Regions from separate parts of the Streptomyces sp. NPDC038200 genome, predicted to be linked through region 1. Evidence: riboswitches for the same ligand, from Rfam matches in the RefSeq annotation. Region 1 holds a riboswitch; each other region holds the start of a gene.

Evidence for each region. Region 1 has a riboswitch for cobalamin ahead of ACZ7KF_RS37505 (cobalamin biosynthesis protein). Riboswitches for the same ligand answer to the same signal wherever they lie in the genome.
Region 2: linked by a shared signal. The riboswitch ahead of ACZ7KF_RS23985 ((2Fe-2S) ferredoxin domain-containing protein) and the one ahead of ACZ7KF_RS37505 (cobalamin biosynthesis protein) in region 1 are both predicted to bind cobalamin.
Region 3: linked by a shared signal. The riboswitch ahead of nicT (Nickel transporter NicT) and the one ahead of ACZ7KF_RS37505 (cobalamin biosynthesis protein) in region 1 are both predicted to bind cobalamin.
Region 4: linked by a shared signal. The riboswitch ahead of metE (5-methyltetrahydropteroyltriglutamate--homocysteine S-methyltransferase) and the one ahead of ACZ7KF_RS37505 (cobalamin biosynthesis protein) in region 1 are both predicted to bind cobalamin.

Annotation. Positions count from the first base shown of each region.
Region 1 covers NZ_JBVJYH010000028.1:25,398-27,574, forward strand. The annotation lists gene ACZ7KF_RS37500 (cobyric acid synthase) at 1-158, opposite strand, end outside; gene ACZ7KF_RS37505 (cobalamin biosynthesis protein) at 155-1,099, opposite strand; cobalamin riboswitch at 1,198-1,338, opposite strand; gene ACZ7KF_RS37510 (hypothetical protein) at 1,800-2,027, opposite strand; gene ACZ7KF_RS37515 (inorganic phosphate transporter) at 2,062-2,177, opposite strand, start outside.
Region 2 covers NZ_JBVJYH010000012.1:42,006-44,182, reverse strand. The annotation lists partial or broken gene ACZ7KF_RS23990 (VOC family protein) at 483-680, opposite strand; cobalamin riboswitch at 817-936, shown strand; gene ACZ7KF_RS23985 ((2Fe-2S) ferredoxin domain-containing protein) at 998-1,396, shown strand; partial or broken gene ACZ7KF_RS23980 (acyl-CoA dehydrogenase family protein) at 1,418-1,740, shown strand; gene ACZ7KF_RS23975 (enoyl-CoA hydratase/isomerase family protein) at 1,737-2,177, shown strand, end outside.
Region 3 covers NZ_JBVJYH010000006.1:399,453-401,629, forward strand. The annotation lists gene ACZ7KF_RS16275 (nucleoside hydrolase) at 1-41, shown strand, start outside; gene nicT (Nickel transporter NicT) at 100-1,209, opposite strand; cobalamin riboswitch at 1,237-1,419, opposite strand; gene ACZ7KF_RS16285 (ArsR/SmtB family transcription factor) at 1,500-1,850, shown strand; gene ACZ7KF_RS16290 (glycoside hydrolase family 13 protein) at 1,917-2,177, shown strand, end outside.
Region 4 covers NZ_JBVJYH010000012.1:35,809-37,985, forward strand. The annotation lists partial or broken gene ACZ7KF_RS23950 (HAD-IC family P-type ATPase) at 1-522, opposite strand, end outside; cobalamin riboswitch at 646-864, shown strand; gene metE (5-methyltetrahydropteroyltriglutamate--homocysteine S-methyltransferase) at 1,017-2,177, shown strand, end outside.

The DNA.
Region 1 (2,177 bases):
GCGCCCTCCCGTGTGACGAACGAGTTGAGGGACATGTTCTGCGCCTTGAACGGCGCCACTTGGACGCCCTGGCGCACCAGCCAGCGGCAGATGCCGGCGGTCACGACGCTCTTGCCCGCGTCGGAGGTGGTGCCGGCGACGAGAAGACCACCGTTCACTTCCCACGTCCTTTCAGGAGGCTGCGCGCGGCGACCGTGGTGCCGAGGGCGAGCAGGCCGACGCGGCGGGAGAGCCGTACGGCCCGGTCGATGTCGGTGACCCGGACCGGTCGTCCGGCGGCGCCGTTGAGCACGGGGCGGTGCTCGATGCGGCCCCCGTAGGACAGCGTCCCGCCCAGCCGGACGCCGAGGGCGCCCGCGAAGGAGGCTTCCACGGGACCGGCGTTGGGGCTCGGATGCCTGCGCGCGTCGGCCTTCCAGGCGCGCAGGGCGCCCCGCGGATCGGGTCCGGCCGCGGCGGCGAGCACGGCGGTCAGCCGGGCCCCGGGCCAGCCGGCGACGTCGTCGAGGCGGGCGGAGGCCCAGCCGTAGCGCCGGTGCCGGGGCGACTTGTGACCCACCATCGCGTCCAGGGTGTTGACCGCGCGGAACCCGAGCAGTCCGGGTACTCCGGCCACGGCACCCCAGACCAGCGCACCCACGACGGCGTCGGAGGTGTTCTCGGCGACCGACTCGACCACCGCCCGGGCCATGCCGTCGGCGTCCAGTGCCTGCGGGTCCCGGCCGCACAGATGGGGCAGCCGGGCCCGGGCGGCCTCGACGTCCCCGGCCGCCAGGGCGCGTCCGATGGTCCGGGCCTCCCGGGCGAGCGAGGTGCCGCCGACGACGGCCCAGGTGGCGGCGGCGGTCAGCGCGACGGAGGCGGTGCGGGAGGGGCGTACGGCGCGGGCGGCCAGCGCGCCCAGCGCGACGGCGCCACCGGCGCATACGGCGGTGTGCAGCGCGCCCCAGCCGCGGTGGTCGTGCCACAAGGCGCCTTCCACGGCTCCGGCCGCGCGGCCGAACGTGGCGACCGGATGCCCGCGGCGCGGATCGCCGAGGAGCAGGTCCCCCAGGACGCCGGCGGCGGCGCCGTACGCGTACGTGCGATCGGCACCCATCGGCTCAGCCGGCCGTGGGCACAGAAGCGGGCCTGGTACGGGTCCTTCGGCAGCCGGGCATGGCGATCTGTGTCCTCACTCAGGGTGTCCGCGCCCTGGTTCGACGTCAATCGGCGGTGAGAGTTCCTGGCTCCCGGGGTTCTTCCCCGGTGACAGTGGCGGGACCGCGCCGGATTCGCACCGGCTTCCTCTCCTGCCGCCGTACATGGCCTGGGCAGTCCACCACGCGTCCGGAAGGGCCGTCAACTTGCCTTTGACCTGGGATGCCGGACTGTGTGGAGGCCCACACCGCCGGCACGCCGGACGCCGTCGGACGGCCGGATCGCGGTGAATTCCCCTCGCGCGGAGGGCATTCGCCGGTCTCGCTCGTGCGCACGGACGGTGAGGATCTGCAAGGGCTCGTCCGTGTCATACGGGGCGCAACGGACGTGGGGAGGGAGGCGCGGTGGCGTATGCGGGCGAGATGCCGCTCGACGACGGCCGGATCGTGCCGCTGGAGGTGGCGGGCGAGGGCCCGGCGGGCGTCCGGCGGGTCGCGCGGGGCGGCCCGGTGGCCGGGGCGGCGGAGACCCTCCCGCAGGCCCGTGCACGCGCCGCGGACACACATCGGCCCTGCCGGCACCGCGGAGGCGGTGACCCGGCAGGGCCGACATCGGGCTTTCGGCGTCAGGCCTCGGCCATGCTCAGGAGTAGGCCGTGATCAGGCCTTGGCCATGATCAGGTAGATCCCGTACGCGACCGCCGCCGCGCACGCGGCGAAGCACACGTACGCACCGGTCATCGCCAGCCCGGCGGAACCGCCCTGGGCGGCGGCCTTCTCACGGCGCGCCAGGCCGTTGACACCGAGGGTGAACAGGGCCACCAGGCCCACCGTGAACGCGAGGCTCACACCGAAGACGGAGCCGAGGGCCGCCCAGTCGATCTTCATGGGGATGCTTCCTTCAGTAACCGTGTGCTCGGGGTCAGACCGCGGCGGCCGGCGGGACGGCCGGGGCCGGTTCGGCGACGGGGGCGGGGATGGTGGCCGTCAGCTCCTCGACGACCGTGCCCGCGGGCGGCGGGATCACGGCGGCGATGG
Region 2 (2,177 bases), on a different contig from region 1:
GAAGATCCCTGAGGGGCGGAAGGGAATTCGGATGCCATGGGCAAAACAATTCACTCATGGAATGTGAAGCCCGTGCGGCGAGGATGTGCGGATCCGGCCGACCGGCCCGACGGGGAAACCGTCACGCCCCTCCCGCGACCGACCGGCCGATCAGCGGCGTCGACCTATGCATCCGGCCAATGTGCACCGGAGGGCCGCCGACGGCACCCACACCTGCACCCACCGCCGGCCCGACGCGGGGGGCCGCCCGTCGACCGGTCACGCCGAACGGGTCCGCGACGAGGTCTCCGCACCCCGCTGAACCACCGCTCGGCCACCGCAGCACCGGGCACCACCGCTCGGCTGCCGGCCTTCCCGCAGCCCGGCGGAACCAGAACCTGACGAAGCACCAGCGAGCCGGGCCGGTGGCCCTGCGCGGGGAACTCTCGTACGCCCGCGGCTCCTCGGGCGCCCGGTGCGCAACTCGTCGGCTCGGAGGACGCTCAGTCGATGCAGAACTCGTTGCCCTCGACGTCCTGCATCACGATGCACGAGTCCTTGCCGTCGTACAGCAGCCGCACGCGTACCGCGCCGAGCGGGACCGGCCGTGCGCCCTCGGCCTCCAGCGCGGCCAGGCGCTCTTCACCCACGAGCCCGGTGCCGACCCGCACGTCGAGATGCCCCCGATTCTTGACGACCTTGTCCCGCGTCCCTCGCGAAGCCGCCACGACCGGCCGTGCCGTCGCCCCGGACGAGGCCGCTCGCCGGACCGACCCGGATGACGGGCCGGCACCGGTGATGAAATGATGACCGGCGACATAAGGCGACGGCGGTCCGAGGAAGCCGGTGTGAATCCGGCGCGGTCCCGCCACTGTGACCGGTGAGCGAGTTCCGGCAGGCCACCGCCCCGACCGGGCGGGAAGGCGGGACGAGCCGTGACCCGGGAGCCAGGAGACTCACGCGGTCGCCTCCTCACGCGACACCGGGGCGGATCTCCCCGGGAGGGGAGGGGCGCGGTATGCCCAAGAGGCCGACCGGAGCGGCCTCGGCCGAGGCCGGGGAGAGAAGCGGACCGGTGCCGTGCCGGGTCGTCGTGTGCCGGGACTGCTGCTGCGGCAGCCCCAAGGTGCAGGGCGTCGATCACGCGGCGCAGACCGCACGGCTGCGCGCCGAGGTGCCCGTGCGCATCTCCGACTGCCTGGACGTGTGCGACCAGGCCAACGTCATCGTCGTACAGCCGTCCGCCGCGGGCCGGGCCGCCGGTGCGCGGCCGGTCTGGCTGGGGCTCGTCAACGACCAGGCCGCGACCGAGGACATCGTCACCTGGGTACGCGCCGGCGGCCCGGGCGTGGCCCCTCTGCCGGACATCCTCGACCTGTACACCTTCACACCACCGCGACGGCGCTCGGAGCCTTGACCACCCCACCGTGCGGGCCTGCTCCTCGACGCACCGGAGTGCCGCTTCCGCCCGGCCGGCACGGTGACGGAGCCGGCCGGCCGCGCTCCGGTGACGCAGACCGCCCGCGCGCCCGGCGCGGCGACCGGCAGGCGCCGTACCGTGTGCGACGGCGAAGCGGTTCGCCCCGGTCACCGGGGCTCGGTCGCCGCCGCGCTCCAGCCGCACGGCGGCCACCGCCCTCTCGGCGGGTACGGGGCATCGAGAAGATCGTCCGCGACCTGCGGGCACACCGGATCCTGGAAGGAACGTACGAGATCATGCGCGTCATCGTGGCCCGCGGCCTGACGGAGGCATGCGGATGACCGGCAGCGAACGGTCCGCCCCGCCCCCGGCCGCCCACCCCGTCCTGCTGCACACCGAGGGACGGGCCGCCCACATCACGCTCAACCGGCCCAGGGCGCTCAACGCCCTCAACCACGAGATGGTCCGCCGGATCGACGCGGCCCTGACCGCGTGGGAGCACGACCCGGCCGTCGAGACCGTCGTCATCACCGGCGCGGGGGAGCGGGGCCTGTGCGCGGGCGGCGACATCCGCGCCGTCCACGACGACGCCCGTGACGGCGACGGCACCGCCTCCGCCGCGTTCTGGCGCGACGAATACCACCTCAACGCCCGCATCGCCCGCTACCCCAAGCCGTACGTCGCCCTCATGGACGGCATCGTCATGGGCGGCGGCGTCGGCGTCTCCGCGCACGGCAGCGTCCGCGTCGTCACCGAACGGTCCCGGATCGCCATGCCC
Region 3 (2,177 bases), on a different contig from region 1:
ACCGGTACGTGAAGCTGTACCTGGAGACGGTGGCGCGCTAGCCAGGGCCTCTCGTTTGGATCATGCCGGGCTCGCGGGGTCTGATCCAACCGAAAGACCCTAGTCCGCGGCGGAGGCGGAGGCCGTCCAGCGCTCCTCCACCCGGGCGAAGCGCCAGTACGACAGCGCCACCGCCCACACCGCCACGAACAGGCCGACGATGAGATAGCCGACGTTGTCCAGGTCCAGGCCGGCGATCCAGCCGGTGACGTCGTCGTGCAGGTCCAGCTTCTCGTGCAGGACGCCGACCAGCTCGATCGTGCCGATGAAGAAGGCGACCGCGATGGACAGGCCGGTGATGGCGAGGTTGTAGAAGACCTTGCGCACGGGGTTCGCGAACGCCCACTGGTAGGCGAAGTTCATGAACGTGCCGTCCAGGGTGTCGAACAGGCTCATCCCGGCGGCGAACAGGAGCGGCAGGCAGAGGATCGCGTACCAGGGCAGACCGGCCGCCGCGCCCGAACCGGCCATCACCATCAGCGACACCTCGGTGGCCGTGTCGAAGCCGAGGCCGAAGAGGAAGCCCAGCGGGTACATCTGGCCCGGCCGGGACACGGACCTGGTGAGCCGGCCGAGGACGCGGTTCATGAACCCGCGCGAGTCCAGGTGCGCCTCGAGTTCCCGCTCGTCGTACGCCCCCGCGCGCATCGCGCGGAACACCTTCAGGATGCCCACCAGGGCGACGAGGTTCAGGGCCGCGATGAGATAGAGGAACGTGCCGGAGATCGTCGTACCGACGAAGCCGAGCACCTGGTGGGTGGTGGAGCCCTCGTTCATCACCTTCCCGGCGAGGGAGGTGCCGCCCGCGATCAGCAGCGCCAGCAGCACCACCACGCTGGAGTGCCCGAGCGCGAACCAGAACCCCACCGACACCGGCCGCTTGCCGTCGGCCATCAGCTTCCGGGTGGTGTTGTCGATCGCGGCGATGTGATCGGCGTCGAACGCGTGCCGCATGCCGAGGGTGTAGGCGGTGATGCCGAGCCCCACACCGAAGACGTCACCGCCGACCTTGTAGTGCCCCGGCGCGACCAGCAGGAAGAGGATCCCGAAGGCGACGACGTGCAGAGCGACGATCACCACCATCAGCCCCGCCGTCTTGACGGTGTCCTCTCGTCGCCAGCGGAAGGAAGCGGGCTCGGACTCGGGCAGGGACGTCCCGGGCAGGTTCATGCGGTCAGCTCCAGCACCTCGTGGATCTTTTCGTGCGCTGCCGTGGCCGGTCTCCTGGCTTACGGGTCGTGCGTCCGCCGTCCCTGCCTTCCCGGTCGTACGACCAGTGGCCCGGCGGTGCCGGACGGGACGGGAACTCCCCGATCACAGTGGCGAGGGCCGCGTCGACCTTGCATCGACTTCCCGAACACCACGGCCCGCCCACGGTAGAGGGACACACGGTTTCCTGCATAGCTGCGCACCTGCGCAGGTATTCAAGATCACAAAACGGGGCCTGCGAGGATGGCGGCATGCATCTCGTGCCTGCCGACCGAGCCGACCGTCGGACCATCGACGGTCACCGGGTGTGCGAGGCGATCGCCGCCATCGGCGACGCGGACCGCCTGCGCACCTGGGCCGAGCGCTTCTCCCTGCTGGCCGACGCCAACCGGCTCGCGCTGCTGCTCGCCCTGCACCGCACCGGCCCGCTCGCCGTCTCCGACCTGGCGATCGCCACCGGAATGAACGACCCCGCCGTCTCCCAGGCCCTGCGGCTGCTGCGGGCCGCGGGGGTCGTGGCGGGCGAGAAGGAGGGGCGCGTGGTGCGGTACCGCGTGGTGGACGCGGAGATGCGGGGACTGCTGGAGCACTGCGGAGACTGACCCGCACGGCCGTGCGTCGCCCGGCCGGACGTTTCCGATTCCCGGCGATGTGGACAGAGTCTGTCCATGGCAGACCTTTCGTCCAGGAATCCCGACTGGTGGCGCCAGGCCGTCATCTACCAGGTCTATCCACGCAGCTTCGCCGACGCCGACGGCGACGGCCTCGGCGACCTCAGGGGCGTCACCGAGCGGCTGAACCACCTCGCCGCGCTCGGTGTGGACGCCCTGTGGCTGAGCCCCTTCTACCCCTCCGAACTCGCCGACGGCGGCTACGACGTCGCCGACCCCCGCGGAGTCGACGAGCGCCTCGGCACCCTGGACGACTTC
Region 4 (2,177 bases), on a different contig from region 1:
GCCGGCGGCAGGGCGGCGACGTTGTAGGCGAAGGGCCCGGAAGAGGTTGGACCGGATGGTGCCCAGCGTCTTGCGGGCGAGCCGGACGGCGTCCGCCGCGACCCGCAGGTCCCCGCGCACGAGAGTGAGGTCGCCCGCCTCGATCGCCGCGTCCGTGCCCGTGCCCATGGCGAGGCCGAGGTCGGCCTGGGCGAGGGCCGCCGCGTCGTTGACGCCGTCACCGACCATGGCCACCGAACGTCCCTCGGCCTGAAGGCGCTCGACCACGTCGACCTTGTCCTGCGGAAGCACCTCGGCGATGACGTGCTCCGGGTCGACGCCCACCTCGGCCGCCACGGTCTCGGCGACGGCCCGGTTGTCACCGGTCAGCAGGACGGGCGTCAGTCCGAGGGCAGGCAGTCGGCGGACGGCCTCGGGGCTGGTCTCCTTGACGGCGTCGGCGACTTCGAGGACCGCGCGGGCCTCGCCGTCCCGGGCCACGGCGATGGCCGTACGTCCGGCCGCCTCGGCGTCGGTCCTGGCAAGCGGAACTCGCCCTCTCCCGCCGCGCCTCGGGACGTACGGGCAGGACAGGGCGGCGACCGGGGATCTCGATTCCGCATCCGAATGACGGACGCGCCGCACCGCATCCCCGGCCGGGGCCGTAGGCTGGCCCGTGCAGCTGGTTCGCCCCGTCAGCCAGGCGGGAGGCGTCGCAAGAGGGAACCCGGTGGGAATCCGGGACTGCCCCGCAGCGGTGAGCGGGAACGACCGCCGTCATACGCACTGGGCCCGAGGAGGGCCTGGGAAGCGACGGCCAGTAGGTGTCCTCCTCGTGAGGACGTGCCCGTGAGTCCGAAGACCTGCCACCTGCCCGCGCGCGACCCACTCGGGCGCGGACATCCCGGTGACCTCGTGGGCGGGTCGGCGTGCACACCGAACGGACGGCCAGGGGCCGCTGCCGGCCGGTCCGTCACCCTTCGCGCTCACGTCCCGTCGCCAGGATCTCAGGGATTCATCTCGCGAAGGAGATCTCCGTGACCACGAAGTCCGCAGCCGCGGCAGCACGGGCGACCGTGTACGGCTACCCCCGCCAGGGTCGGCACCGGGAGCTGAAGAAGGCGGTCGAGGGGTACTGGAAGGGCCGCGTCACCGCCGACGCCCTGCGCGCCACCGCCGCCGGCCTGCGCCGCGCGAACTGGCGGCAGCTCGCCGAGGCGGGCATCCACGAGGTCCCCACCGGCGACTTCTCGTACTACGACCACGTCCTGGACACCACCGTCATGGTCGGCGCGATCCCCGCACGCCACCGAGCGGCCGTCGCCGCCGACCCACTGGACGGCTACTTCGCCATGGCGCGCGGCACACAGGACGTGGCGCCGCTGGAGATGACGAAGTGGTTCGACACCAACTACCACTACCTGGTGCCGGAGTTGAGCCCGGACACGGTGTTCTCCGCGAACTCCGCCAAGCAGGTCGCGGAGCTGACGGAGGCCCTTGCCCTGGGCCTGCGCGCCCGGCCCGTCCTGGTCGGCCCCGTCACCTATCTGCTTCTCGCCAAGCCCGCGCCGGGCGTGCCCGCCGGCTTCGAACCGCTCACCCTGCTCGACCGTCTGCTGCCCGTGTACGCCGAGGTCCTCGCCGACCTGCGCGCGGCCGGCGCCACTTGGGTGCAGCTGGACGAACCCGCCCTGGTCCAGGACCGCACCCCGGCCGAGCTGAACGCCGCCGCCCGCACCTACCGCGACCTCGGCGCCCTCACCGACCGTCCCCGGCTGCTGGTGGCGTCCTACTTCGGACGGCTCGGCGAGGCCCTGCCCGTGCTGGCCAAGGCACCGGTCGAGGGACTCGCCCTGGACTTCACCGAGGCGGCCGCGGCCAACCTGGACGACCTCGCGGCCGTGGGCGGCCTGCCCGGCAAGCGCCTGGTCGCCGGGGTCGTCGACGGCCGCAACATCTGGGTGAACGACCTGGGGAAGTCGCTCTCCACGCTCGGGACCCTGCTGGGGCTGGCGGACCGGGTGGACGTGTCCGCCTCCTCCTCCCTGCTGCACGTTCCGCTCGACACCGCCATGGAACGCGACATCGAGCCGCAGATCCTGCGCTGGCTCGCCTTCGCGCGGCAGAAGACCCGCGAGATCGTCACCCTCGCCAAGGGCCTGGCCCGGGGCACCGACACGATCGCCGCGGAACTCGCC